4 regions of the Shewanella sp. 1180_01 genome follow, and region 4 is predicted to be linked to each of the others. Evidence: predicted binding sites of a transcription regulator. Region 4 holds the regulator's gene; each other region holds the start of a gene.
The links. The regulator LexA, encoded in region 4, represses DNA repair genes until DNA is damaged. The targets are predictions, from matches to a motif close to TACTGTATNNNNATACAGTA.
Positions count from the first base shown of each region.

Region 1: a site for LexA is predicted at 2,979-2,998, ahead of recG (ATP-dependent DNA helicase RecG). Genes of this name have one in related genera too.
Region 2: a site for LexA is predicted at 3,478-3,497, ahead of recA (recombinase RecA). Genes of this name have one in related genera too.
Region 3: a site for LexA is predicted at 6,276-6,295, ahead of recN (DNA repair protein RecN). Genes of this name have one in related genera too.

Region 1 covers NZ_VXCT01000007.1:17,233-24,764, reverse strand. Annotated here, with positions in the region: gene FW758_RS06010 (DUF3014 domain-containing protein) at 1-688, opposite strand, end outside; gene recG (ATP-dependent DNA helicase RecG) at 887-2,962, opposite strand; gene FW758_RS06000 (response regulator transcription factor) at 3,147-3,743, opposite strand; gene FW758_RS05995 (sensor histidine kinase) at 3,743-4,822, opposite strand; gene FW758_RS05990 (hypothetical protein) at 4,907-5,611, opposite strand; gene FW758_RS05985 (calcium/sodium antiporter) at 5,826-6,770, opposite strand; gene FW758_RS05980 (AMP-binding protein) at 6,950-7,532, opposite strand, start outside.
Region 2 covers NZ_VXCT01000015.1:2,587-10,118, reverse strand. Annotated here, with positions in the region: gene rpoS (RNA polymerase sigma factor RpoS) at 1-428, shown strand, start outside; gene mutS (DNA mismatch repair protein MutS) at 632-3,202, opposite strand; gene recA (recombinase RecA) at 3,605-4,672, shown strand; gene FW758_RS10275 (regulatory protein RecX) at 4,690-5,160, shown strand; gene alaS (alanine--tRNA ligase) at 5,530-7,532, shown strand, end outside.
Region 3 covers NZ_VXCT01000015.1:38,193-45,724, reverse strand. Annotated here, with positions in the region: gene ribD (bifunctional diaminohydroxyphosphoribosylaminopyrimidine deaminase/5-amino-6-(5-phosphoribosylamino)uracil reductase RibD) at 1-34, shown strand, start outside; gene FW758_RS10445 (riboflavin synthase) at 46-702, shown strand; gene ribBA (bifunctional 3,4-dihydroxy-2-butanone-4-phosphate synthase/GTP cyclohydrolase II) at 769-1,872, shown strand; gene ribH (6,7-dimethyl-8-ribityllumazine synthase) at 2,003-2,482, shown strand; gene nusB (transcription antitermination factor NusB) at 2,494-2,898, shown strand; gene thiL (thiamine-phosphate kinase) at 2,977-3,933, shown strand; gene FW758_RS10420 (phosphatidylglycerophosphatase A family protein) at 3,949-4,443, shown strand; gene recN (DNA repair protein RecN) at 4,587-6,245, opposite strand; gene FW758_RS10410 (AEC family transporter) at 6,374-7,336, opposite strand.
Region 4 covers NZ_VXCT01000056.1:16,116-23,647, forward strand. Annotated here, with positions in the region: gene FW758_RS20450 (cytochrome c oxidase assembly protein) at 1-181, opposite strand, end outside; gene ctaD (cytochrome c oxidase subunit I) at 183-1,775, opposite strand; gene coxB (cytochrome c oxidase subunit II) at 1,785-3,341, opposite strand; gene FW758_RS20465 (cell division inhibitor SulA) at 3,744-4,256, opposite strand; gene lexA (transcriptional repressor LexA) at 4,253-4,873, opposite strand; gene plsB (glycerol-3-phosphate 1-O-acyltransferase PlsB) at 5,034-7,457, shown strand; gene mtr (tryptophan permease) at 7,457-7,532, shown strand, end outside.

The DNA of each region.
Region 1 (7,532 bases), on a different contig from region 4:
TGTCGTTGAATTTAGCGTTGCTGTAGCCGAGTTCGGTAAAGGCTTCCTCTAGCATAGGCGTCATTTGCTTATAGGTGACCATTAACGTCTGTTCGTCCATTTTGGCAATCGAGTCAACATAGGCATCGTATCTGTGGAAACCCTCAGGATTTAAATACACTTTGTTGGTGATTTCAGAAACCGAGAAATGCTTCTCTGGGCCTTTGAGTGGACTCACTTTACGGGTCAATTCGCCCTGAGCTAAGTTATCGACAAACACCACAAATTGGCGCGCGAGATCTTGCTGCACTAATGCAGAACCCAGCACATTGTTATCGATAATGGCGAGGGCTTTTTGTTGTACGAATGCATCACTTTCAGCCAGCGCGGGTACAGGTTCAGCAATAACTTCCGGCTCAGTTACCGCAGGGGTTTCTGTGCTGTTGGTGTTTGTTTCTGTAACAGCAGGCGTCGTCTCAGTGGTTTCTGGCTCTGGCGCACTTTCGAGCGTCATTGGCTTAGATGGCGGTGTTTCAGGCAATACAATTGGCGCGTTAGGGATGAGTTTAGGTGAATCTGAGTCACCGCTGTAGTAATAATATCCTCCGGCAGAAAGTAGCACGACGAGCACTATCGCAAAAAGCGCAAAGCGATTACTGCTAGAAGAAGTCTCTTGAGGTGTTATTCTATCATCTTGATTAACTTGCATTTTACATCCTTCGCTTGAGTGTCAAGGTAACTTGGTGAATACATGCAGCTAACATTAAAGTGCAAGAGCGGACTATTGGAATACCGCTGGTTCATTTTGCAAGTTTCCATGCGCTTGTCTATAGCGCTTAGCTGAACATAAACAATTTATTTTGAGTATCGAGGCAGATGTCACTCCTCGGCCTTTACCCTTTACTGCCTAAGCCTGCACATAGTGCTGCTTGTGCCCGAGCCAACGTAAGATAATCGCATCGACTTTTTCGGGGGCCTGCGCCATCACATGATTTGCCAGTTTTTGAATATGCGGGATCAAAGCTTGATCGCGCACCAGATCGGCAATTTTCAGCTCGGCCAGTCCCGTTTGCTTAGTGCCAAGCACTTCACCTGGGCCACGAATTTCTAAATCTTTCTGCGCTATGATGAAACCGTTATTACTTTGCCTGAGTACACTCAGTCTTTGGGTGGCGGTATGGCTCAGTGGCGCCTTGTAGAGTAACACACAATGGCTTGCGATGGCGCCTCGACCGACTCGTCCGCGCAGTTGGTGTAGTTGTGCCAAACCTAAACGTTCAGGGTTTTCAATGATCATCAGGCTGGAATTAGGCACATCAACGCCTACTTCAATCACGGTTGTCGCCACCAGTAAATGAATTATGCCCGCCTTAAAATCGGCCATAATTTGCTGTTTTTCGGCACTCTTCAATCTGCCATGCACGAGACCGATATTGAGCTCGGGCAGGGCGAGACGCAGTTCTTCGGCGGTGTCTTCGGCGGCTTGGCATTCGAGCACTTCGGATTCTTCAATCAGAGTGCACACCCAATAGGCCTGACGTTTATCTGTGATGACGGCGTTACGCACCCGTTCAAGCACTTCGTTGCGGCGAGAATCGGCAATCGCCACTGTGGTCACAGGTGTCCGTCCCGGCGGCAGTTCATCTATAATGGATGTGTCGAGATCCGCATAGGCTGTCATCGCTAGCGTGCGCGGGATCGGCGTTGCCGTCATGATCAATTGATGCGGGTGGAAACCTTGGCTCACGCCTTTTTCCCGCAGACCTAAGCGTTGGTGTACGCCGAATCTGTGCTGCTCATCTATGATAATTAACGCAAGTTTGTTAAAGACCACATGCTGTTGGAAGATGGCATGGGTACCAATCACCATCTGGGCGGCGCCGGATTCAATATCCGCAAGGGATTGCGCTCTGACCTTACCTTTGAGTTTACCCGCCAGCCAACCGACCTTAAGTCCGAGTGGCTCAAACCAAGCGGCAAAGTTAGTTGCATGTTGCTCGGCCAATAGCTCGGTCGGTGCCATCATGGCAACTTGATAGCCGTTTTCAATCGCTTGAAGAGCTGCCATCGCCGCGACTAAGGTTTTACCTGAACCTACATCCCCTTGCACTAAGCGCATCATAGGGTGCGGTTGTTCTAAATCTTTGCCTATATCGGCCACCACTCTTTGCTGGGCGCCTGTGGGCTTAAAAGGCAAAGCGGCAAGGAAGGGATTGAGCAACTGCCCCGTGGCCTGCATGGTGACGGCAGCGTCTAAATTACTGCGCTGTCTTAGGCGTAACATGCTGAGATTATGGGCGAGTAATTCTTCCTGCACGAGTCGCTGCTGGGCTGGGTGTTGGCCTAACTCTAAATCAAACTGTGAGATCCCCGCAGGAGGTCGATGCAGCGTTTGCAACGCTTGTTTAAGGCTGATTTTGTTTGGTTGCAACTGCGGTGGCAGCAGCTCAGTTAAGCCGCCATCTTCCAGTAATACCAAAGCTTGCTCGGTCAGCTTGAGCCAACTTGCCTGTTTTAATCCCTCAGTTGTGGGATAAATCGGCGTTAGGGTATCACTCAGATGAACATCTTCACCGGGATACACGACTTTATATTCTGGATGCACTATCTCAGCTTGATGGCCGCCACGGCGCACTTCACCGTAGGCGCGGATCATCAAACCGTTTTGCATGGCATTACGCTGGGCGATAGAGAAGTTAAAAAAGCGCAGGCTCAAGCTGCCCGTATCGTCGCGCACATTGCAGACCAGCATACGCTTGCGGCCTTGAATGATTTGCGTCGATTGGATTTCAGCTTCTATGGTGCCGTAACTGCCGGGCATGAGGGCGGCAATCGGATAGATTTGGGTTCTGTCTTCGTAGCGCAGGGGTAAGTGAAACAGCAGATCTTGTACTGTTGTGATGCCGAGCTTTGCGAGTTTCTCCGCGACCTTTTTGGCGACGCCTTTGAGGTCGGTGATCGGAACAAGATCCAATTGCTGCAAGTCGTTAGCACTCAATCACTGTGAATTTATACATATATTAACAGAGAATAAGCGTAAGGCAATCTCAAGCAGAATGAGGGACTTATTTGCCAGCATAACTAACGTCAGTTTGCGGTCCTTAGGTTTCGGCTAAGGCCGCAGAAATTGTCGATATGAACGAAAGAGTGGTTAACCGTGAGCGTGTTTATAGCCAGCCCTTTTGTTTGGCGATGCGTGCTGCGTCGATTCGGTTGCTGGCATTGAGTTTAGCTATGGCTTCGGAGAGGTAGTTACGCACTGTGCCTTCGGCGATAAAAAGGGTTTCGGCGATGTCGGCGGTGGATTTGCCTTCACTGGCGAGGCGTAGGGCGCGGCGCTCTTTATCGTTGAGTGGGTCAACGTCACCAATTGCCATCATGGCAAGTTCAGGATCGATAACCCGTTTACCCGCCATAACTTGTTGAATCGCGTTGACTAAGGTTTCTGAGGGCGCATCTTTTAGTAGAAAACCGCCGACTCCAGCTTCGATAGCACGTTTGATATAGCCCGCGCGGCCGAAGGTGGTGATGACCACTACCTTAGTTTGACTATGTTGATCCTTTAACCAAGCTGCCAGCTCAAGGCCTGTGCGGCCGGGCATTTCGATGTCGGTTAGCAAGAGATCAAAGCTTTGCTGTTTGAGTAGGCTTAGGGCCTCGTCGCCGTCACTCGCTTGGGTGATATTAAATCCTCCCGCAAGCGTGAGGAGTGCGGCAAGCGCGCCTCGCACCATGGCTTGGTCTTCCGCCAATAAAATCTTCATTAATCTGTTGCTCCCTGCAAAGGTAAACTGACGGTAAATGCATATCCCTGTTCGAGATTATAGCTCAAGCTGCCGCCTAAGCTGTCAAGACGTTCGCGTATCCCCGTGAGGCCATTGCCTTCAGCGATAGGTTTACTTGTGCCATTATCTTTGACCTCAACGACTAGCCTATCTGCTTGCTGAATAAAGTCGATAATACATTGGCTTGCGCCGCTATGGCGTAAAATATTATTCACTAGTTCAGTGACAATTAATCCCAGCTGGCTCTCCATTCTGGCGGGCAGTTTAGGGATATTGCCTGTCAGCTCGACACTGACTCCTTTTTCCCTCAATAGTTTACACAGTTGCGTCACGCTATCCGCGAGACCCTTATGTTTGTAGTCAGATACGGTGTGACGAATTTGGCTGAGGCTCTCACGGGCAATTTGGCCGAGTTCATTAAGCTGGATTGTGGCCAGTTGGTATTCTTGTTTTGCCAGCAGTTTTTCGGCCAGTTCTGCCTTAAGCGCAATCGAAGACAAGCTGTGGCCCATGATGTCGTGTAGATCGCGGGCAATGCGTTCTCGCTCAACCATAGCCGCTAAGGTACTAATTTCTTGGGTGCTTTGCTGTTCTTTCAATTTATGTTGATGACGCCTGCGTTCGGCTACGCCAAACATGCCTACACCGAGTACCAATCCTGAGCCGTAAAGCGGAAAGTAGTAACTGTTAAAGTCGTAAATCTCATTGAGGGCAAACAACAGGCCGATTAAGGCGGCAATAGCCAACAGACAGGTTCTGAGAGGATAAAAAAAGCCAATGAAAAAAGCGGCAAAGGTGAATAACGAGATAGATCCCGGGTTGATTGGCGTGATTGCTGTGGCGATGGCCACCATCATCAGAATGGGGCGATAGGCGCTATTCTGATTGCACTTATAGGCCCAAAAATAACTGGCAATAAAAGGAATGAGCACGGCAAAGCTAAGGGCGATTTTCCATGTTGGATACACATTGATGGCAAGTGGAATAAGATAAAACACTAAGTTTATCAAATACACCCAAGCCAGTTTTCGTTCGAGCTGAAGATGCGTGCTGAGCATAATGCCTCAATGAAACTGTGTTATTTATTCTGTTTAGGGATTGGCGCTGGGGTCAGCGCCATCAGTCCCTGTTAACAACTTGGTCTAGTTTGCACTTAATTGCTGATTTTGTTGAAGCAAAAATTTTGCCCAACCGTAATCTGCTTGCACTTTGATCGCCTGTTGCCAATCTTCACTCGCGCCTTGGCTATCGCCTAATTCCTGTTTAGCAAGCCCGCGCCACGTGTAAGCTTCGGCTTCCCCCCAACAAATATCGTCGCAAGGTTGGGCGAATCTTTCTATGGCCGTGGTGGCGAGCGTCTTAGCATTTTGCATGCTGCCGCCAAACATAGCAGGCGTGTTGTAGGCGGCGATCGCTTTAACCAACGCGACCCGTGGATTTTGGGGTTCTAACTGCTCGGCGTTGGCAATGGCTTTGGCTGATTTCATGCCGAGAGTTGCGCCTTTGCTATTGTCTAAGGCGATTTGCATGCCATAAACCGACGATAACAGCGCTAGGGATTCCGCGTCAGCTTGGCTGGTTTCTAAGGCTTCCAATGCGGTTTGCGCATTAGTCAGTGCACTGCTGGCGAGGACTTTTTGTCCCATGACATTGACGCTAATGGCTAAGCGATAGTTCGCATAGGCTTTATCGTAATCTTGGGTGCTGGCACTCAGTTGTTGCAGCTGCGCTAGGTTCATCGAGTTTGAGGCCGCATCTATGCTGGTGATATTGGCATTAGAGGGCGACGCTGCAAACGCGTGGCTGCTGATAAGCGCTAAGCTTGAGACGATTAATAATGTTTTCATGGTATTTCCTTATTGAGTAAGTTTCCCCGTGTTTGGGTACGGACTCATTATCAGAAATTCGACAGGAGAAATGCAGACACAAAGGTCATGGCTTTCGCATGACAAATGTCATCAGTTGGAGGGGGTTAAACTTGTCTTTTTTAAAAAGTGCGAAACCCAGATAGCAAAACACCGGAGAGGCTCCGGTGTTTTAGGTGGATATTACCGCTGAGTGTTATACCAAAGCTTGAGCGCTCGCTTGGTTAATCAGGTAACCCATGTAACCTAAATAGGTCAGTAGCAGCACAGAACCTTCGCGGCGGCCGATGCGTAATCCCGTCCATGCAAAAGGCAGAATCACTATGGCTAAAGCTAACATCACCATAAAGTCGAAGGGTTGGAAACCGAGTGATGATACAGGATGCACTATGGCGGTAACGCCTAAAATACCCAAAATATTGAATAGGTTAGAACCCACAACGTTACCGATAGCGATATCGCTTTGACCTTTTAGTGCCGCAATCACTGAGGTCACTAACTCTGGCATACTGGTACCAATCGCCACGATCGTTAAGCCGATAATGACTTCACTAACGCCGAAGGTTTTCGCTAAATCGACTGCGCCGTTTACAAACAGAATACCGCCGCCAACCAGCATGCTAATGCCGACTAGGATGAACAGGCCAGAAAGCAGTGGGTTATTGGGGCCCGCTTCAATCTCTTCGTCATTCTTGCTGTTTTTCGAGCTGATATAACTAAAGGTTAAATATCCAACCAGTAGTGAAAGCAAAACCACACCGTCAATCAGGCTGAGTTCGCCGTCTAACAAGAGTCCCCAGAACAGCATAGACGCCAAGATCATCAAAGGGATATCGCGCTTCACCACTTGGGATTGCACTTGGATAGGGCGGATTAGCGCCGTGATCGCTAAGATCAAACCTATGTTGGCAATGTTAGAGCCGATAACGTTACCTAAGGCGATACCACTGTTTCCGGCGAGGGCAGATTTGACACTCACGGCCAGTTCTGGTGCGCTAGTACCAAAGGCAACAATAGTTAAGCCTATGATAAGTGGCGTAATACCTAAGCGTAGGGCGATAGCACTCGCGCCACGCACTAGGGCTTCGGCGCCTAAGGTTAAAATAATAAAACCGCCAATAATCGAGAGTGTAATGAGCATCACGGGACTTTGTTAAACCTATATTGAATGAGAAAGTACAAGGGAATCATCCCTTAGCCGACTGGCGCACATGATACGTGGTTTTATCGAATTTTGACAGAATATGTCATAAAAAAGCACGCCGGGGCGTGCTTGATTTGTGTCGATAACCACATTGGGCATCACTCTGTTTAGCTGAGCTATTTTTGCGTTAACTCATCTTCCCAGCGAACTTGGGCGCCACGAATGCCATCAACTCGTTCGCTAAAGGCTTTTTCAAGCACATGGCGTTTGATCTTAAGCGTCGGTGTCAGCACATCGTTCTCAATCGTCCAAGGATCGTTAACCACGATAATGGCATCGACGTGTTCGTGTGATTCTAAGTGCGGATTCACGCTATCGAGTGTCGCCTTGAGTGAAGCGCGGACTTCTTCGCGGGCCTGCAAACTAGCGCCTTCGGATAATTGCACTAATGCGACCGGATGCGGCAGACCTGAGCCAATCACGCAGATCAGTTCAACATGCGGGTCCTGCGCCAATTTACGTTCGATAGGCACAGGCGCGACATATTTTCCCTTGGCGGTTTTGAAGTTGTCCTTCACTCGGCCAGTAATGGTCACGCAACCATCGGCATCAATAGAGCACAAATCGCCAGTGTGGAAGAAACCATCGGCGTCGAAGGCCGCTGCAGTGGCTTCGGGCTGTAGATAATAAGCCGTCATTAACCCAGGACTCTTAAGCAGCAACTCCCCATCTTCACCTTGGCGGATCTGACAATCCTCA
Region 2 (7,532 bases), on a different contig from region 4:
TCGATCACGAACCAACGGCTGAAGAAATTGCCGAAAAACTACAAGTGTCGAGTGCAGATGTCAGCCGTATGCTTAAGCTGAATGAGAAAATCACCTCTGTCGATACGCCTTTGGGGGGCGATAATGACAAGGCGTTGCTGGATATTTTAGCCGATGACGATAACGTTGGCCCTGACTATAAAGTGCAAGATGAAGATATTTCTAATTCAGTGGTCAAATGGCTCAATGAGTTAAACACTAAACAAAGAGAAGTGTTAGCCCGCCGTTTTGGTCTGTTAGGTTATGAACCTTCTACACTCGAAGATGTGGGTGCTGAAATTGGTTTGACCCGCGAACGTGTACGTCAAATCCAAGTAGAAGCATTGAAACGTTTACGCGACTTATTAGGATCTCAAGGTTTATCTGTTGAAGCATTGTTTAGAAACTAATTATTTCGAAACTAATAAATGAGAAACTAAGATCAGTTGTTCGTTGATCTCTATGCCTAGCTCCTAGCTAAGGTCTAGTGATTTAGTCTAGTGCTTAGGTCTAGTCGATAAAAGTAAAACGCCCACTAAAGAGTGGGCGTTGTTGTTTCTAGTCCTTTATTGCTGATCATATCGCTTAGCGAATATCACTCGTTCACAGAGTGTTAGCTCAGACGTTTCAGCTCATAGAGCAAATCAAGTGCTTGTTTTGGCGTTAAGTTATCGGGATTAATGCTACTTAACTTCGTTAACGCTGGATTCTCAACTGGTTCAGGTAACGCGAGTAAGCTTTGAATAGGCGTCCTCGTTCCTTCAGCTTGATGATCGCGACTCTCCAATTGCTGCAACTTATGTTTAGCGGCTTTAATCACTTTGTTTGGTACGCCGGCAAGCGCCGCAACTTGTAAGCCGTAGCTTTTACTGGCGGCGCCTTCTTGCACTGCATGCATAAAGGCGATGGTATCGTCGTGTTCAATGGCATCGAGGTGCACATTGTAAACACCAGCCATTAATTCAGGTAACTGAGTTAGTTCAAAATAATGGGTGGCGAATAGGGTCATAGCGCCGACTTGCTGGGCTAAATACTCTGCCGCCGACCAAGCGAGCGATAAACCATCATAGGTGGATGTGCCGCGGCCGATTTCATCCATTAACACTAAGCTACTGGCGGTGGCGTTGTGTAGAATGTTGGCGGTTTCTGTCATTTCGACCATAAAGGTTGAACGGCCAGAGGCCAGATCGTCAGAGGCGCCAATACGGGTAAAGATACGATCGATAGGGCCTATCAGTGCGCGATCTGCTGGCACAAAACAACCAATATGGGCCATCAGCGTGATCAAGGCGACTTGGCGCATATAGGTCGATTTACCGCCCATGTTAGGTCCGGTGACAATCAACATACGTCTTTGATTGTGCAAGGTCACTGGGTTAGCGATAAACGGTGTTTGACTCACACGTTCCACGACTGGGTGACGACCAGCCTCTATCTGTACGCCGATATTTTGGCTCAGCTCTGGGCAAGTGTAGCCTAAGGTTTCGGCGCGTTCGGCAAAGTTACTCAACACATCAAGTTCTGCCGCCGCTCGAGCAAAATCTTGTAATTCATGCAATTTTGGCAGAATAAGATCGAACAACTGTTCCCATAATTGCTTTTCGAGTGCCAGCGCTTTACCTTGGCTCGAGAGCACTTTTTCTTCGTACTCCTTAAGTTCGGGCGTGATATAACGCTCCATATTCTTAAGGGTTTGACGGCGTTGATAATTGAGCGGCACCTGCGAGGATTGCAAGCGACTCACTTCGATGTAATAGCCGTGTACACGGTTATAGCCGACTTTAAGGGTGTTGATACCTGTACGTTCTTTTTCTCTGGCTTCGAGTTGTACTAAGTAATCGCTTGCACCTTCGCTAAGACCGCGCCATTCATCTAATTCGCTGTTGTAGCCTTCACGGATCACTCCGCCATCGCGGATAAGCATGGGAGGATTATCAACTATCGCGCGCTCAAGTAAGGCTTGTTCAGCGGGGAACTCACCTAAGTGTTGCCGTAATTGAGTCGTATGCGGCGCGCTCAGTGTGCTTAAACTCTGTTGTAATTCAGGTAGTAAGCCCAGCGCTTGACGTAAACGGGCAAAGTCTCTTGGGCGAGCTGTACGCAGCGCGAGTCTTGCCATGATACGTTCAATATCGCCAAGTGCCTTTAACTGCTCATGCAGACCTTCGTGGGCGGTGGTATCGAGTAATTCAGTCACCGCCTGTTGGCGTGCTTTGATGTGTTTTGGATCTCGCAGCGGCTGATGGATCCAGCGTTGCAACATGCGGCTGCCCATAGGCGTCGCCGTGTTATCCAATACTGCGGCTAAGGTATTATCGCGGCCACCAGCAAGGTTTTGAGTGAGCTCTAGATTTCGGCGAGTTGCCGCATCGAGCACTATGCTATCGGTTTGATTGAAGCGGGTAATGGCATTGATATGGGGCAGAGCTGTGCGCTGTGTGTCTTTGACATATTGCATTAAGCAACCCGCAGCTTGCAGTGATAAACGTGCATCAGCGATGCCAAAACCATGCAAGTCTTTTGTGCCAAACTGAGCCAGTAGTAACTTGATGCTAGTGTCGTAATCAAATTCCCACTCAGGGCGACGACGTTTACCTTTAAAACCGTTTAGTAGACCTAGTTCGCCAAAGTCTTCACTGTAGAGAATTTCAACGGGATTAGTGCGTTGCAATTCAGCTTCTAATGACTCTCGTGTGTCGAGCTCAGCAATCACAAAACGTCCGGATGAAACATCCAGAGTGGCATAACCAAAACCGACTTTACCTTGATAAACGGCTGCCAATAGATTGTCTTGACGTTCCTGCAGCAGGGCTTCGTCGGTTAAGGTGCCAGGCGTGACGATACGCACCACTTTACGCTCAACAGGACCTTTAGAGGTTGCTGGGTCGCCAATTTGTTCACATATCGCAACCGATTGACCAATTTGAACTAATTTCGCAAGATAGCCTTCCACAGCATGGTAAGGCAGTCCCGCCATGGGGATAGGATCGCCACCACTTTTACCGCGCGCCGTGAGTGAAATGCCTAACAGCTCAGAAGCACGTTTAGCATCATCATAAAACAACTCGTAGAAGTCACCCATGCGATAAAACAGCAACATGTCATGATGTTCTGCTTTCATGGTCAAGTACTGACGCATCATAGGAGTATGTTTTTCTAAATCATCGGTATCAATTACATTCATTAAATCGTTATCGTCCGTTGTGACTGCCTAAAGGCGATACAGTTTGTGTGGTTACAGGGGATTAAGCGCTAGAGAAGCAGAAGACTGCTATACAATTTTCAGCCAAAAAGACCACGCAAAATTTGCTGCGCCAATCTTAGCAATAATTTACCGAAAATTGAGCCCTTGATGACGGATATTCGTCAAAGGGATGCGATATCGGATTTGATATTCGCTAAAACCTTGGCCATATTAAAAATCCCATGAGCTAAAAATAATTCAGTCACAGGTCTTGATACTGTATGATTGTACAGTATACTAGTCAGCAGAATTAAGACGAAAAGCGCGGCTTTTTGAATTACCCGTTTGTAAATTGAATATTACTTTTGACAGCTTAAGGCATGTCTTGATGAGGGAACTGGAATGAAGGTCGATCCAAATAAAGAGAAAGCACTTGCTGCGGTATTGAGCCAAATTGAGAAGCAATTTGGTAAAGGCTCCATCATGAAGCTGGGCGAAGATCGCTCTATGGATGTTGAGACCATTTCTACCGGTTCTCTGTCTCTGGACGTTGCTTTAGGTGCTGGCGGTTTGCCAATGGGTCGTATCGTTGAGATCTATGGTCCTGAATCATCAGGTAAAACGACACTGACTTTAGAAGTCATTGCCGCAGCGCAACGTGAAGGCAAAACCTGTGCCTTTATCGATGCTGAGCATGCACTCGACCCTATCTATGCTAAAAAATTGGGCGTAGATATTGATAACCTGCTGTGTTCACAACCGGATACCGGCGAGCAAGCGCTTGAGATTTGTGATGCATTAACTCGCTCTGGCGCTGTTGACGTTATCGTTGTCGACTCAGTGGCGGCATTAACGCCTAAAGCTGAAATCGAAGGTGAAATTGGTGATTCTCACATGGGCCTAGCGGCACGTATGATGAGCCAAGCCATGCGTAAACTTGCGGGTAACTTAAAGCAATCTAACACCTTACTTATCTTCATCAACCAAATCCGGATGAAGATTGGTGTGATGTTCGGTAACCCGGAAACGACAACCGGTGGTAACGCGCTGAAGTTCTATGCTTCTGTTCGTTTAGACATTCGTCGTACTGGTGCCATTAAAGACGGCGATGAAGTTGTCGGTAACGAAACACGCGTTAAAGTGGTGAAAAACAAGGTTGCAGCACCGTTCAAGCAAGCCGAATTCCAAATCCTTTATGGACAAGGTATTAACCGTACTGGTGAGTTAGTTGACTTAGGCGTAGCCCATAAGTTGATTGAAAAAGCGGGTGCTTGGTACAGTTATAAAGGCGATAAAATCGGTCAAGGCCGCGCTAATGCAGGTAAATATTTGACTGAAAACCCAGCCATTGCTACTGAAATTGACAAGACATTACGTGAGTTACTTTTGAGCAATCCTAGTGCACTGGCTGCTAAAGATGATGCTAGCACGGAAGATAATGTTGATTTAGAAACAGGCGAAGTATTCTGAGTCAGTCAGCCCGTCAAATCGCGGTCGCGCTGTTAGCGCGCCGCGATTATTCCCGCCTACAAATCCGCGATAAATTGCTCGAAAAAGGTTTCGAACTGAATGATATCGAACCTGTGCTCGATGCATGTGAATCCTCCGGTTTTATCAATGATAATCGCTATGCTGAACTGTTGGTCCGTAGCCACATTAGTCGAGGTCACGGTGCCATCCGCATTCGCCAAGCGATAGCGCAAAAAGGCCTGTCTAAAGATTGCATTGAAGCGGCGATAACCAATAGTGATTGTGACTGGTTTGAGCTTGCAAAAGATAAGGCCACCAAAAAGTATGGCGTTCCCCGCGTAACAGAAGTGAAGGGCTCTAAAGCCCGGGATCTCATCGCGAAGGAAAAGGCCAAACGAGTGCGGTTTTTAATGGGCCAAGGCTTTAGCTACGATCAAATCACTTATGCGTTAGATTCAGATCCCAATGATCTCGACAACGATTATTAATCGCTTCAACTCATCGATTGCGATGTAACCTTAAGACTGCAAAAGCTTCTTTAACAAGTCCTCAGAAAATCTCCCCTAAAATGTCATCAAATGGGCTTTGTTGCTTTCGTGCCCGACCCTTTACCCACTTGCTCAAATACTGTACTTTTTGCACCTAACCCGCAGAGTCTGTCATTGTCCTTTATTATTGCTGTTTTGCCTCTAGCTACTCTGGTATGGGCTATTCACGCAAAAATATTAAATTCCTGATGTGCATATCACCAATCAAGGCTGGTCGTCCTTACTCAGTCTGCTTATAATGCTGGGCAAATAGAAATACGGCTAGCCTAAGGCGTAGCTGGTAATGCTTACCCAATTCAGGATGATTTCATGTATCAAACTACAGCAGAGCTTAGAAGCGCTTTCCTCGAATTTTTCCGCAGCAATGGTCATCAAGTTGTGGACAGTAGTTCATTAGTGCCAGGCAACGATCCCACACTTTTATTTACCAATGCAGGCATGAACCAGTTCAAGGACGTGTTTCTTGGCATGGACAAACGCAATTATACGCGTGCGACCACTGCTCAACGTTGTGTACGCGCCGGTGGTAAGCATAACGATTTAGATAACGTCGGTTATACAGCACGTCATCACACCTTTTTCGAAATGCTGGGTAACTTCAGTTTTGGTGATTATTTCAAAGAAGAAGCGATTCGCTTTGGCTGGACTTTCTTAACTGAAACTTTAAAGCTGCCGAAAGAACGTCTGTGTGTCACTATTTATCAAACAGATGATGAAGCCTTTGAAATCTGGAATAAAAAGATTGGTGTTGCTGCCGAGAACATTATCCGTATCGGCGACAACAAAGGTGCTGCTTATGCGTCAGATAACTTCTGGCAAATGGGTGATACCGGTCCTTGCGGCCCATGTTCTGAGATTTTCTATGACCATGGCGACCATATTTGGGGCGGCCGTCCTGGCAGTCCCGAAGAAGATGGCGACCGTTTCATCGAAATCTGGAACATCGTTTTCATGCAGTACAACCGTCAAGCATCGGGTGAAATGCTACCTTTGCCTAAGCCATCGGTTGATACTGGCATGGGGATTGAGCGTATTGCCGCGATTATGCAAGGCGTACATTCTAACTACGAAATCGATATCTTCCGTACGCTGATCGCCAAAGCGGCTGAAATCATCGGCGTAAGCGATTTAACCGAGAAGTCACTGCGCGTCATTGCTGACCATATCCGTTCATGTGCATTCCTTATTGCCGATGGTGTTATGCCGTCGAACGAAGGCCGCGGTTATGTGCTGCGCCGCATTATCCGCCGCGCAGTTCGCCATGGTAACAAGTTGGGCGCGACCGAAGCTTTCTTCTATAAGTTGGTTCCATCTTTGATTGCGGTGATGGGCGATGCGGCTAAAGGGTTAGCTGAGACGCAAGTCATTGTTGAAAAAGCGCTGAAAGCGGAAGAGGAGCAATTTGCCCGTACGCTTGAACGTGGTTTAGGTATTTTAGATACGGCCTTAAACGAGTTGAAAGGCGACACCTTAGACGGCGAAACCGTATTTAAGCTGTATGACACCTATGGCTTCCCAATGGATTTGACCGCTGACGTCTGTCGTGAGCGCAACATCATTGTCGATGAAGCAGGTTTCGAAGTCGCCATGGCTGAGCAACGTAGCCGCGCCCAAGCTGCTGGTAACTTTGGTGCAGATTACAACGCAGCGCTGAAAATCGATGCTGAAACCGCATTCACTGGTTACACCGAATTAGCGGGCCAAGCTAAGGTCACCGCGATTTATCTAAACGGTGAGTCAGTGACGGCTATCAAAGCGGGTGATGAAGCCGTTGTCGTGCTTGATGTCACCCCTTTCTACGCTGAATCTGGCGGTCAAGTGGGCGATAAAGGCCAACTGGTCGCGAGCGGTGTTGAGTTTACGGTAAACGATACGCAAAAGTATGGTCAAGCAACGGGCCATCAAGGTGTGTTGGCTACTGGTAGCTTGAGTGTTGGCCAAGTTGTTGAAGCAAAAGTCGACAAAAAACTGCGTCACCGTACTCAGTTAAACCATTCTGTTACACATTTATTGCATGCTGCACTGCGTCAAGTGCTCGGTACTCACGTTTCGCAAAAAGGTTCATTGGTTGATCCTGAGCGTTTACGTTTTGACTTCTCCCATTTCGAAGGTGTAAAAGCCGCTGAATTAAAAGAAGTTGAAGAATTAGTTAACACTCAAATTCGTCGTAACCATGAACTTAAAACCGCTGAAATGGGCATAGATGAAGCTAAAGAGAAAGGCGCTATGGCACTCTTTGGTGAGAAATATGACTCACGAGTGCGTGTTGTGACTATGGGCGATTTCTCTATCGAATTGTGTGGTGGTACCCA
Region 3 (7,532 bases), on a different contig from region 4:
GAGCGTTAAGCCTGATACTTCTTTATTTAATTAAGTGAGTTAACCATGTTTACTGGGATTATTGAAGCCGTTGGCACCCTGCGCAAATTGGAGCGTAAAGGCGATGATATTCGTCTTACCGTGGCGAGTGGCAAACTGGATTTAAACGATGTGCGTTTAGGCGACAGTATTGCCACTAACGGTGTGTGCTTAACGGTTGTGCAGCAATTAGCCGACGGTTATGTGGCTGATGTCTCTGCCGAAACCGTGAGTCTAACCGGTTTTGCTAACTACAAAGTGGGCACTAAGGTGAATCTTGAAAAAGCCGTCACCCCAACCACACGCTTAGGCGGACACATGGTCAGCGGCCATGTAGACGGTATTGCTATGGTTGAGCAACGCCTAGTGCGTGGTCAAGCTATCGAGTTTTGGTTAGTCGCACCCGCAGAGCTTGGGCGTTATATTGCCCATAAAGGTTCCATCACCATTGATGGCGTGAGTTTGACGGTTAACGAAGTGGACGGCAGTCGATTCCGCCTGACCATAGTGCCGCATACCGCAGGGGAAACCACGTTAATCGATCTGCAAGCGGGCGATAAGGTGAATATCGAAGTGGATTTAATCGCCCGTTATCTTGAACGCTTGATGAATTATGATGGCAAAGACAGCAAGAGCGGTGGTGTTACCATGGAAATGTTAGCCCGTGCCGGCTTTGTGCGTTAGTGCACTGGTAATCGTACTGCTAAGGTATAGAATTTCATAACAACAGCAAAATCATAAGGTCCTACAATGGCGCTGCACAGTATAGAAGAGATCATCGAAGATATTCGTCAAGGCAAAATGGTTATTTTGATGGATGACGAAGACAGAGAAAACGAAGGTGATTTGATCATGGCGGCCGAAATGGTCACGCCAGAAGCGATTAACTTTATGGCGAAATATGGCCGTGGACTCATTTGCCAGACCATGACCAAAGCCCGTTGCCAGCAGTTAAATCTGCCCTTAATGGTCACGAATAACAACGCCCAGTTCTCGACTAACTTTACGGTTTCTATTGAAGCAGCCGAAGGCGTGACTACCGGTATTTCGGCCCATGATCGCGCGGTAACGGTAAAAGCTGCCGTGGCTAAAGAGGCTAAAGCGTCGGATTTAGTGCAACCTGGGCATATCTTCCCGTTAATGGCACAGGACGGCGGCGTATTAACCCGCGCAGGCCACACTGAAGCCGGTTGTGATTTAGCCCGTCTTGCGGGACTTGAGCCATCGGGCGTTATCGTTGAGATTTTGAACGAAGACGGCACTATGGCACGCCGCCCAGATTTAGAGGTTTTCTCTGAGTTGCACGGTATTAAAATCGGCACCATCGCGGCATTAATTGAGTATCGCAACACCAAAGAAACCACGGTTGTGCGTGAAGCTAAATGCAAACTACCGACCCGTTTCGGCGAGTTCGACATGGTGACTTTCAGAGACACTATCGACAATCAACTGCATTTTGCCTTAGTCAAAGGTGAGGTGAAGAGTGATTGTTTGGTGCGCGTGCATCTGCAAAACACCTTCAACGATTTACTCCATTCAGAGCGCGATCAGCAACGCAGCTGGCCACTCGAAAAGGCGATGGAGCGTATTTCTGCAGAAGGTGGCGTATTGGTTTTATTAGGGAATCAAGAACATCCCTGTGAAATCCTCTCTAAGGTGAAAGCCTTTGAAGCCGAAGATCAAGGCCAAGCGCCTGCTTCTGCAAAATGGCAGGGGACGTCGCGCCGTGTGGGTGTGGGTTCGCAAATCCTCGCTAGCCTTGGCGTGACTAAGATGCGTCTGCTCAGCTCGCCTAAACGTTACCATTCACTTTCGGGCTTTGGCCTTGAAGTGACTGAGTATGTGGCGGACTAAAACCCAAAGTTACACTGAAGTAAAATTAACAATTTCTGATAATTTGCATAGGGCTCTGGGCAATTGGCTGTGATATCATGTCGCCACTTTTCGCCCCGAGCTGGGTGCTTTAGCTAAATTAGGTAAGATAATGAACGTAGTTCAAGGTAATATCGAAGCGAAAAATGCCAAAGTTGCGATTGTAATTTCGCGTTTCAACAGCTTTTTAGTTGAGAGCTTGCTTGAAGGTGCACTTGACACGCTGAAACGTTTTGGCCAAGTCAGCGACGACAATATCACTGTTGTCCGTGTACCAGGTGCGGTTGAGTTGCCGCTAGCTGCGCGTCGCGTAGCTGCCAGTGGTAAATTCGACGGTATTATCGCATTAGGTGCGGTGATCCGTGGTGGTACTCCTCATTTTGATTTTGTTGCAGGCGAATGTAATAAAGGTCTAGCTCAAGTTGCTTTAGAATTTGATCTGCCTGTTGCTTTCGGTGTTTTGACCACAGATACCATTGAACAAGCTATTGAACGTTCAGGTACCAAAGCGGGTAACAAAGGCGGCGAAGCTGCTTTAAGTCTGCTTGAAATGGTCAATGTTCTGCAAGAACTTGAACAACAGTTGTTATAGTAGGAAAAATAATGAAGCCTTCTGAGCGCCGCAAGGCCCGCCGTTTAGCCGTTCAAGCCATCTATTCATGGCAACTAAGCGGGAATAATATTGCCGATGTCGAGCATGAGTTTTTAACTGAACAAAGTCTCGACGGTGTTGATGTAGCTTATTTTCGTGAGCTATTTTCAGGCGTTGCAACGAAGAAAACCCAATTGGATGAGCTGATCATCCCGCATCTGGAACGCCCGATTGATGAAGTGTCTCCAGTAGAGAAAGCCATAGTTCGTTTAGCGACCTATGAGCTGACTTTCCGTAAAGATGTGCCATACAAGGTCGCGATTAACGAAGCGATTGAGTTGGCAAAAGCTTTCGGTGCGGACGAGAGTCATAAGTTTGTGAACGGACTGCTCGACAAACTGGTTGCACGCAAGTAATAAAGACAAACGGTATCTTAGGATACCGTTTTTCATTGCTAACAAAGGTGGCCGATGTAAGTCGTGCCAAACTGTACAGTGAAAGAATTCCAATTAATTGAATGTTATTTTAGCAACCGCGGCCCCACTCGCCGCGATGTGAAGCTTGGCATCGGTGACGATTGCGCTTTAGTGCAACCCGCAGAAAATAAGTCGATTGCTATCTCCTGTGACACCTTAGTCGAAAATGTCCACTTCTTCCCCGATATGCCTCCCGCTGCCTTAGGTTACAAAGCCTTAGCGGTAAATTTATCTGATCTGGCTGCCATGGGTGCTGAACCTGCGTGGATGACGCTTGCCTTGACGTTACCCGCAGTCGATGAAACTTGGCTCAGTGGTTTTAGCGAAGGTTTATTTGAAGCGGCCGATTACTATGGCATCGCCTTAATTGGCGGCGATACGACGCGTGGCCCACGGGCGATTAATATCACAGTGCACGGCCAAGTCCCACAGGGGAAGGCCCTCACGCGTCATGGTGCTAAAGCCGGTGATTGGATTTATGTTACGGGCACGCTCGGAGATTCGGCCTTAGGTCTGGATATCATTCGCGGTGCGCAGCAAGCCAGAGCCGAACATAAAGAATTCCTGATTAATCGCCATTATCGTCCAACACCAAGAGTCTTAGCCGGCCAAGCTTTGCGCTCGCTTGCCTCCAGTGCAATCGATCTTTCCGACGGGTTTATCTCGGATATCGGTCATGTGCTTAAGGCTTCGGCAGTCGGTGCGGTTGTCGATGTTAATTGCATCCCGCTGTCACGCGCGATGCAAGATACCGTCAGCGAGGAAAGTGCTTTAGGTTATGCGCTGACAGGGGGCGAAGATTACGAACTGCTGTTCACCGTTCCTGAGGCGCAAAAGGGCGCACTGGAAACTGCCTTGAGCCATGCAGGAGCAAAGTTTGTTCGTGTTGGACAAATTTGTGCGGGCAGTAAGCTCAAGTTGCAACTCAATGGCGAGCCGTTTGCGCCGCCTTATAACGGTTTCGAGCACTTTTAAGCTAAGAGCATGTTAATGAAATGGTTGTCAAAGGATCAGGTGCTAACGCGCCTGTCATTAAAAAATCCTGTCCACTTTTTGGCACTCGGATTTGGTAGCGGACTCGCGGCTAAAGCGCCCGGAACCTTTGGTACCTTAGCTGCTATTCCCCTCTATTTATTGATGGCGCCCTTACCACTTGCTTGGTATATCGGCTTAACCTTAGTGGGGGTATTCGCAGGATTTTATATCTGTGGTAAAGCGGCGCAAGACATGGGTGTTCACGATCACGGTGCTATTGTGTGGGATGAAGTGGTTGGACTACTGATCACTATGCTAGCGGCACCAAGTGGTTGGGGTTGGTTGTTAGTGGGCTTTGGTTTATTTCGCTTTTTCGACATCATCAAACCTTGGCCTATTCGATGGCTTGATGCCAAAGTTCATGGTGGCTTTGGCATTATGATTGATGATGTGTTAGCGGGCGTGTTTTCGTTTATTTGTCTGCAAGGGCTAGTCTGGTGTGTTAGCTAACATTTTCGCTAGTCTGACATGATAGCTAATCTAACTTGTTAGTTAACATGGGCAACAACTAACCCTTACTCTTGATTTTGCATTTTTCTGATTGAAGCTTGATTGAAGGGATTCGCTGCTTATCCCTTTTCTGTTTGATTCTACTATTGCAGCAGTTCCCTTGCGTTCGCTAGGGTATTGCTGGTGATAGTATCGCCACCTAACAGCCTTGCCAGCTCTTGAATACGTTGCTCACGATCGAGCGACTTCATTGTGGTCTCAGTATTGCCCGCCTTATTAAATTTATCGACGAACATGTGTTGATGACCATTGCCCGCAACTTGCGGCAAGTGAGTCACGCACAGTACTTGGGTCGATTCCCCTAAGCTACGTAACATGCGGCCCACCACTGCGGCGGTGGGGCCGGAAATCCCAACATCCACCTCATCGAAAATTAATGTCGGCGTGGCAACTTTCTTCGCGGTAATCACTTGGATACCTAAGCCTATCCGTGAAAGTTCACCGCCAGATGCGACTTTCGAAATCGGTTGCAAGGGTTGGCCAGGGTTAGTGGTGACCATAAATTCGATATTGTCACTGCCATTGGCTGACATTTGCTCTGGGTTGAAATTGACTTCGATAGTAAATTTCCCCTTAGGCATATTCAGTTCGTGGATTGACTGAGTCACCAGTTTGTCGAGTTCTTTGGCATATCGAGCGCGGCTTTGACTGAGCTTTTGTGCGTTGCTAAGGTAAGCGGCTCTGCTGGCATCGACCTGCAATTGAATTTCTTCGAGCTTGCTTTCGTCACTGTCTAAGGTGCTCAGTTCTGCCTTTAATGCTAAATGATGTTCGGCCAGTTTATTTGGGCTGACATGGTGCTTACGCGCCAGTTGCATGGCTTTTGATAGCCGTTCTTCTAAATAGGCAAAATGAGCTGGATCGAGTTCAAGCTTACTCAAATAGTGCTGTAATTCGCCTGCGCTTTCTTGCACTTGGATTAATGCATCATTGAGCATAGTGTTGATATTGCTTAATGCAGGATCGTAGCTTTGCAGATCTTCGGCGAGGGAAACGACTCGATTAAGCAGCAACTCTATATTGTTCTCTTCGCCTTCAGTGAGTATATCTAAGCTCGCCTGACAGGTATCAATCAACTCAGTGCCATTGGCCAGACGTTTGTGTTCTTGCTCAATTTCATCGAACTCATCGACTTTAAGATCAAACTCATCGAGTTCTTCTACTTGATATTGCACTAATTGCTTACGGGCAATACGTTCATGCTGGGAGGCTTCGAGTTGTTTTAGATCGGCCTCAATTTGCTTGCAGCGTTGAAAGCTGGCGGCAACCGTATCGATAAGCAATCTATGGTTGGCATAACTGTCGAGCAAGGTGAGTTGATGTTCACTTTTTAACATTGCATGGTGCGCATGTTGACCGTGAATACCGATAAGCAACTGACCCAGTAATTTGAGCTGTGTCAGTGGTACTGGATTACCATTGATGTAGGCGCGTGAGCGGCCATCGCTACCAATCGTTCGACGTAGGATGCACTCATCATCGAGTTCAAGATCGTTATCTTCTAACCAACGTTTTGCCAGTGGAATATCGTCCAAGGAAAAGCGGGCGCTGACCTCGGTTTTATTGGCTCCGGGGCGAACACTGCTGGCATCGGCGCGATTGCCTAGGCACAGGCCTAGCGCATCGATGGCGATTGATTTACCTGCACCGGTTTCACCTGTGATGCTGGTCATACCGGGGCGAAAATCCAGTTCTAAAAAACGGACGATAGCGAAGTTATTAATGCTGAGTTGGCAAAGCATAGTGAATTCCTGTCGAAAAACATACCAAACCACTGTATTGATAAACAGTATATACTGATTTTATATACAGTAAAGTGGCTTGGGTAAATAATCGGCATTATTGGCAGTAAATATTTTTAATTAACTGATTATGCATGGGTTCTTACTAAGCTTTCTAAGATAGGCAAACTAAAAAAAGTAACTAAGGTGCCAAATAGAATGCCCTGAGCACTGGTTGAAGCCTGAGTATTATAACGCTGGGCGAGTAAGTACACGCTAGCGGCTGTGGGCAGTGCGCTCAAGATCACGCCCATGATCAGGTAGTCGCCGCTCACGCCAAAACGGTTAAGCATAAAGTAGACGAGTGCCGGTTGGATAGCCAGCTTGAAGAGGTTGATAAGGCTCAGTTCGATAAAATTCTTGGGGCTAAATACGCTGCTATCTTTCTGGTAGCGCATCGCTTTGGCGAGTACCATGCCGATAGCAAATAGTGCGCAGGGGCTTGAGGTATTGCCAATTTGCTGGATCATTAGCGCCAGCCCAGAAGGTAGTTTTATCTCTAGCGCCGAAATGCCGACACCAATTAAGCTACCAATAACGATAGGGTTTTTACCGACCGCCATCGCCATTATGACTAAGGCGTGGTGTTGTCTTTGGGTGTTTGTGGCCAGTTCCATCGAGACTAAGGCGACGGCAAACATCAGCACGGATAATAAGCTGGCAATCGCGGCGGCGACTAAGGCACTTTGCTGCTGCGGGAATAAGAGGATAAGCAGTGGAATACCAATAAATGCCGTATTACCAAAGGTGGCATTGAGGGCTCGAATGGCGGCAACCGCATGCTGTTTAGGGGTAGCAAGCAGCGAGAGCCCAAGGCAGACAAGATAAGTAATCACCATAGCCGTGCTGTAGCCTGCAATAAATCCCCATTGCAAAATTTCATCAATCGGCTGCTGGGCGAGGGCGATAAGCATGATCGCAGGGAACGCAATATAGTACACATATTGGTTCAGGACTTGATCCGTATCGACGGGCAAGATTTTTAATTTTTGCACTAGTGTGCCGAGCAACATGATCCCGAAGACGGCAAACAGAGGGGTTAAAATGGTCATTTCCCTCACTCATCCTTACGATTAAATTTGAATAAACTCAGCCACCACCGTCATTTCTACTATCGCTCTGATTTTAGGTGGGCGCTTGCCTTTTTTATGTCACGTTAGAACCAGAACTAGCGCCAGCGCAGTAAAACTCGCCACAAAATAACATATCATTTCAGTCTAAGGCTATTGCGCTATGGTCGTATAAGTG
Region 4 (7,532 bases):
TCGCTTGATAACTACTGGCGGTATTGGAGGTTTTACCGTTAATCCCTAGCTTCTCACACAGCATATCGTATAGCGGCACCAGCGCGAACCCAAAACCAAACATACCAATACAGCCAATGACGAGCATGCTGATAAGCTTTCGATTTGACTTAGGTTTTTCTGGCTGGCTATGGTTGGTCATTTCATTTCACCTCAGGTGGTGTCGTGAAGGAGTGGTAAGGCGCTGGGCTTGGCAATGTCCACTCTAAACCCTCGCTGCCTTCCCAAGGTTTAGCGGGGGCTTTCTCGCCGCCACGGATGCACTTGATGACTAACACTAAGAAAATCAATTGCGATAAGCCAAAGGCGAAGCCACCAATCGAGACTATTTGATTAACATCGGCAAATTGAATCGAGTAATCGGGGATACGCCTTGGCATACCCGCGAGCCCAAGGAAATGCATCGGGAAAAACAGTACGTTGACCGAAATCACCGAACACCAGAAATGCCATTGCCCCAGTCGCTCGTTGTACATGTGCCCCGTCCATTTAGGGAGCCAGTAATAGGCCGCCGCCATGATGGAGAAAATCGCCCCAGTCACGAGCACATAATGGAAATGCGCCACCACAAAGTAGGTGTCGTGGTATTGGAAGTCGGCTGGCGTAATGGCGAGCATTAACCCCGAAAACCCGCCAATGGTGAAGAGTATGATAAAGGCCACGGCGAACAACATAGGGGTTTCGAAGCTGAGTGAACCGCGCCACATAGTCGCGACCCAGTTAAACACTTTCACCCCCGTTGGCACCGCAATCAACATAGTGCAATACATGAAGAACAGCTCGGCAAACACTGGCATGCCTGTAGTGAACATATGGTGCGCCCATACGAGGAACGATAGAATTGCAATACTGGCAGTGGCATAAACCATTGATGCATAGCCGAATAATGGTTTACGGCTGAAAGCGGGTACTATGGCGGAGATGATGCCAAAGGACGGCAAAATCATGATGTAGACCTCAGGGTGGCCGAAGAACCAGAAAATATGCTGGAACATCACAGGATCGCCACCGCCAGCCGCTTCGAAGAAGCTAGTGCCGAAAAACTTATCGGTCAGCACCATAGTCACAGCGCCCGCAAGTACGGGCATCACAGCGATCAGCAGGAATGCTGTGATAAGCCAAGTCCACACAAACAGCGGCAACTTCATCCATGTCATACCGGGCGCACGTAAATTCACTATGGTTACAATCACGTTGATTGCACCCATGATCGAACTTATCCCCATGATATGAATAGAGAACACGAAGAGTGCCGTACTGTCAGGACTATAAGTGGTAGACAGTGGCGCGTAGAAGGTCCAACCAAAGTTAGGTCCGCCACCTTCCATAAACAGCGAGCTGAGTAGGATGGTAAAGGCGAAGGGTAAGATCCAAAAACTCCAGTTATTCATCCGTGGCAGCGCCATATCTGGCGCACCAATCATCATAGGGATCAGCCAGTTTGCTAGCCCAGTAAAGGCGGGCATTACCGCGCCGAATACCATGATCAGCCCATGGACTGTGGTCATTTGGTTAAAGAAGTTGGGCTCGACCAATTGTAATCCGGGCTGAAACAGTTCAGCGCGGATCACCATGGCCATAGCGCCACCGGTTAAAAACATAATGAAGCTGAACCATAAATACAAAGTGCCTATGTCTTTATGGTTGGTTGTTAGCACCCAGCGCATGATGCCCTTTGGCGCACCATGATGATGGTCATCATGGGCTGCGGTTTGATCTTGAGTCATTGTGCTCATCATAATCCCCTACTGTCCATGGCTTGCGATATCAGCAGGTTGCACTGTATCGCCGGTATTGTTGCCCCAAGCATTACGTTCATAGGTAATGACGGCCGCGAGTTGCTGTGGGCTGAGTTGTTTGCCAAATGCCTGCATAGCCGTGCCCGTTTTGCCGTGCATCACAATATCGAGATGATTAGCAACGGTTCCTGTGGCGATAGCACTGCCAGCGAGTGCGGGGAAGGCTGGTGGTATGCCTGCTCCCGTTAACTGATGGCAGGCCGCACAAGTGGTGGCGTAAACAGTCTCACCTTCGGCCATCAAGGCGTCGTGGGTGAGAGTAGGGAGACTCGCTGGATCGACTATGGTTGTGGAGTCGACAACGGCTGCTGGCTCTGTTGCAGGTGCGGGTGTTGGGGTCGTGTTGACTGGTGCGGTAGCAGGTGCCTGTGTGCCAGTACTGCCGTTCATATGCTCATTAACATCTTTGGCCTGCACAGCATCGCCAGTATTATTACCCCACGCATTACGCTCATAGGTAATCACAGCGGCAATTTCTTGTGCAGTCAATTGCTTACCAAAGGCTTGCATGGCCGTACCCGTTTTACCGTTGAGCACGATTTCAAGGTGGCCGCTGAGCGGTCCCGTTGCTATCGGACTGCCTTTGAGGTGTGGGAATACGCCTTGTAACCCCTCGCCATTAGGCTGGTGGCAGGCTGCGCAGTGACCGAGGTAAACTTGCTCACCTTGGGTCATTAGCTCCTCTGTGCTAAGGGTCTGTGACAATGCAGCTTGAGCAGCTTCTGCCGCCGCGCCTGCAGCTTGTTTTTGCTCCGCTACCCAAGCTTCAAACTCGGCTTCGGGTAAGGCTTGCACTACAATCGGCATAAAACCATGGTCTTTACCGCAGAGTTCCGCGCACTGACCACGGTAAATGCCGGGTTTGTCTATGCGAGTCCAGGCCTCATTGATAAACCCAGGATTAGCATCTTTCTTCACGGCAAAAGCAGGTACCCACCATGAATGAATGACGTCTTCTGAGGTCATTAAAAAGCGGATTTTGCGGTTTATCGGTAGCACTAGCGGCTTATCGACCTCCAAAAGGTAATTTTCCCCTTTGGTTTCGGTACCGTCGATTTGTGTTCTTGGGGTTGCGAGTATGCTGTAAAAATCAATGTCTTGATCGAAATAGCTGTAGTGCCATTTCCATTGGGAACCTGTGACTTTAACGGTGAGATCGGCATTGCTGGGATCTTCCATCGCAATTAAGGTCTTTGTCGCTGGAATCGCCATTAAGATCAAAATGATAAATGGCAGAATCGTCCAAGCGATTTCAACTTTAGTGCTTTCGTGAAAGTGCGACGCGACAGCGCCTTTGGATTTTCTGTGATTGATCATGGCGTAAATCATCACGCCAAAGACCACAAGGCCAATGGCGCAGCAGATATACAAGATGGTCATGTGCAAGTGATAAACCTTGCCACTGATCTCGGTTACGCCAGGGGTCATGTTGAACCGCATGTCCGCGGCGGCCAACGGTGGTGCGAATAACACCACGAGTAAACAATACAACAATTGCTTCACAAGACTTCTCCTCTGCCAATTGCGAATAGCAACTACAAAGAAGAGCAACACAGTAAGTCTCAACTCTATGCAAACTCTTCAGTTCCCAAAAAAGCGTTTTTGACTTCAACGTGCGTTGGCGGCTGTTACTTTTAATTAAGTATTGTTACTGCTGGTATTAGCCACGCTGGCACATACGACTGAAATAAATCTGTTCTCTATTTTTAGTGGCATTTTGAACTCGATTACGGCTCGATTTATTTGCCACGGGCGGCGATATATCATCGCCGACTAAATCAACCATACTTGCTGTTTAAATATTGATCAAGATCACTTATTTATCTAATTGTCTGAAAAATTGCCAAAAAAAAGCCTCACATTCATAGGCGAGGCGGCTTTCAAGGTAAAAAATTAAATGAATATTTAATGTACAGCACTAAAAAAAGATTGTTGGCCGAAGAGGCTACCTTGCTCAATGCGTACGTCGCCATGTAAGTGACTGTTTACGTCTTCTAGCACTATGCCCATGGCGCGGGCACTTTTAGCGACAATTTGCAGGCGACGATTATCGCGTGCATCTAATGATTGGGTCCAAGTAATAACCGCACTGGACGTACCACTTGTTAAGGCTTTTTCCATCGCCCACAGGGTTTCCACTTCATCTTTCGCGTGCACCAGCAAGACTCTATCCATACGCACGCCAGCGTTGGCGAGCATTTGTTTGTAGCCAATACTCGGTGGGTTGATGAGCACTAACCAACGGCCCTGTTGGCTTAACTGGGCGAGTTGCGCGCTCAGATGGATTAATTCTTGGCGACCTTGAGTCTTAGTTGGCATGCAGGCGATAGGTGCATGGTGCCAGTCATAGTCGGCATCACGTACTTCATCGAGCCACAAGCCCGGGTGGCGGGGTGCATTGCCAAGTAGTTTGTTCATAGCCAATCTCCATTACGGATCACACCGACGGCGAGTCCTTCAATTGTTAAACTTTGATAGCCTAAATCCACTTTAATCGGGGAATAGTCTTCATTTTCGGCGTGTAGATAGACCACATTACCTTTTTTTTCGAAACGTTTAACAGTGACATCGTCGTCGACTCTAGCGACAACCACTTGACCATTTCTGGCTTGTTGTACTTTATGAACTGCCAGCAAATCTCCTTCGAGAATGCCGATATTCTTCATGCTGTCGCCTTTAACCCGCAGTAAAAAATTGGCGGCGGGATGGAACATGCTTGGGTCGACTTGGTAGTACTGTTCAACATGTTCTTGGGCGAGAATAGGTTCGCCAGCGGCTACTTGACCGATAAGCGGTAAACCTGTTTCAGTTACTTCTTCGACTTCCGCAGTCAGACGAATGCCCCGCGATGTGCCTGGCATGATCTCAATGCAGCCCTTTTTCGCCAACGCTTTAAGATGCTCTTCAGCCGCATTGGCGCTCTTAAAACCTAAACGGGTCGCGATTTCTGCCCGAGTGGGTGGCATGCCAGTATCGGCAATATTTCGTTTAATTAGCTCTAAAATTTCAGCTTGGCGTGGCGTCAAAGGTCTCATGGTGTTTCCTGTTTTTCTATACAGTTACTGTTAGTATATACAGTATTATTTGCAGCGCAAGTATTAACCACTTTTTAGCTATGTTGGAGAGAATTAGCGAATATTACCCATAGTCTGGTATTCTACCGGGCTAGTAAACGTACTTAATTGCATAAGAATAATGCCTAAACACGACTCTCTTTGGTTGAAATCATTACGCTGGATCCAAAAACACTTAGTGCACACTATTGTTGTGCCTCAGGATCCCTTTGCCGATCTGAATCTGGATGCCTCCAGACCCCTTGCTTATGTGATGAAAACGGAATCGCTGAGTGACATCGCTGCCCTGAGTGAAATAACGGCTAAGTTAGGACTACCGAGCCCCTATGAGCCTTTAGTGGCAAATGGTGTGATTGCGCCTCGGGTTGTCTGCCTTCAAGGGCGTAAGCCGCTGTTTGGTGAGCGTGCCGGTAACGAGCCTTTCCTCGAATGCTTTATGCGTTTGTTGGCCGTGCATAAGGAACGCCCTGAATTAGACATTCAACTAGTGCCCGTGAGCCTGTATTGGGGCCGCACGCCAGGGAAAGAAGACGACACTATGAAGGCGGCTGTGTTTGAGCGGGAAAACCCGACTTGGCTGCGCAAATGCTTGATGATTTTATTCTTAGGTCGACATAACTTCGTACAGTTTTCAAATGCGGTATCTCTGCGATACATGGCCGACGAACACGGCACTGACATGGGGATTGCCCATAAATTAGCGCGGGTCGCGCGGGTGCATTTCCGCCGTCAACGTAAGGTGATGACAGGGCCTGTGCTGCCAAATCGCCAAGCACTGTTTCATTCGCTGCTCAAATCCGAGTCCTTGCGTAAAGCGATTCAAGAAGAAGCGGCCAACAAAAAGATTTCTGAGACCCAAGCGCGCGAGACGGCTATTGAGTATCTCGATGAAATCGCAGCAGATTACTCAGATAGTTTAGTGCGTATTGCCGAGCGTTTTTTAACTTGGTTGTGGAACAAGCTTTACAGCGGGATCAACATTAAAGGCGCCGAGCAAGTTCGCCAGTTGCACCATGATGGCCACGAGATTGTCTATGTGCCTTGTCATCGCAGCCACATGGATTACCTGCTGTTATCGTATATTTTGTATTATCAAGGCATGGTTCCGCCGCACATTGCTGCCGGTATTAACCTCAATTTCTGGCCCGCTGGACCTATGTTCCGTCGCGGTGGTGCCTTCTTTATCCGCCGTAGTTTTAATGGCAACAAGCTGTATACCGCAGTATTCCGTGAATATTTAGATCAACTGTTTGCTAAAGGTTATTCGGTGGAATATTTCTCCGAAGGCGGCCGCTCACGTACCGGTCGGCTATTGGCGCCAAAAACCGGCATGATCGCTATGACGATGAACAGCGTGCTGCGCGGTATCGAGCGTCCAGTCACGCTAGTGCCTGTGTATTTAGGCTATGACCATGTGATGGAAGTGGCGACGTACCATAAAGAGTTAAGTGGTAAGAAAAAGAAAAAAGAATCTGTGTGGCAGGTGTTTGGTGCGATTCGCAAACTGGGTAATTTCGGCCAAGGGTATGTGAACTTTGGCGAGCCGATTACTCTGCAAAACTTCTTAAATGAGCGCGCGCCAAACTGGCGTACTGAGTTGGCCGATGATCCTGAGCAAAAACCAAGCTGGTTAACGCCAGCGGTAAACGTGCTGGCGAATCGAGTGATGACGAATATCAACGATGCGGCGGCGGCGAGTTCGGTGACCTTGACGAGTTTAGTGTTGCTGGCCACAGATCAAAATGCCTTAGAGCGCAGTCTGCTGGAACGTCAGCTTGATCTGTATCTGACTCTACTCAAAAAAGTGCCTTACACTACTTATACTTCGGTTGCCGAAGGTGATGGTAAGCATTTAGTGCAGCAAGGTTTAGAGCTGAACAAGTTTGTTGTTTGCGCCGATCCTTTAGGTGAAATCGTGTCTATCGAGGCGAGTCAGGCAGTGTCTATGACTTACTATCGTAACAATATCATCCACTTATTTATTGTGCCGTCATTAATTGCGAGCTGCTTAACGCATAATGAGCAGATCCCGCGTCAGCAAGTTGTGTCAATCGTTGCCGATTTTTATCCACTGCTGAAAGCCGAACTCTTCATGGGCATTAAGGATGTACCTGCCTATGTCAGTCAAGTGCTGGATTTCTTCATTGAACAAGGGTTAGTGGTTGAGACTGATACCTTAACTGTCGTGCCTGAACACACTAGCCAACTATTATTGTTAGCCAGTTCAGTGAGCGAGACTCTGCAACGCTATGCCATAATTTTCAATCTGTTAGCGAACAGACCTAAGATGGAGCGCTCAGAACTTGAGTCTGAGAGTCATCTACTCGCCCAGCGTTTAGGCGCTTTACATGGCATTACCGCGCCTGAGTTCTATGATAAAAAACTTTACGGCACCTTGAGCGTTAAGCTCAAAGAATTGGGATATCTAGCGGATAACCAAGATAAGTCCAATATCAATCGCATACGAGATCAAGCCAATAGCTTATTACGTCCGTCAGTGAAACAAACGATAGTGGCGAGTGTCACCGCGGAGCACACAGTTTAATGGCAAATCATATGAATGCGGCTAAGCATAAGCCCGCAGGTAAGTCCTTGCTCGGCGGCGCCATGATTATTGCTG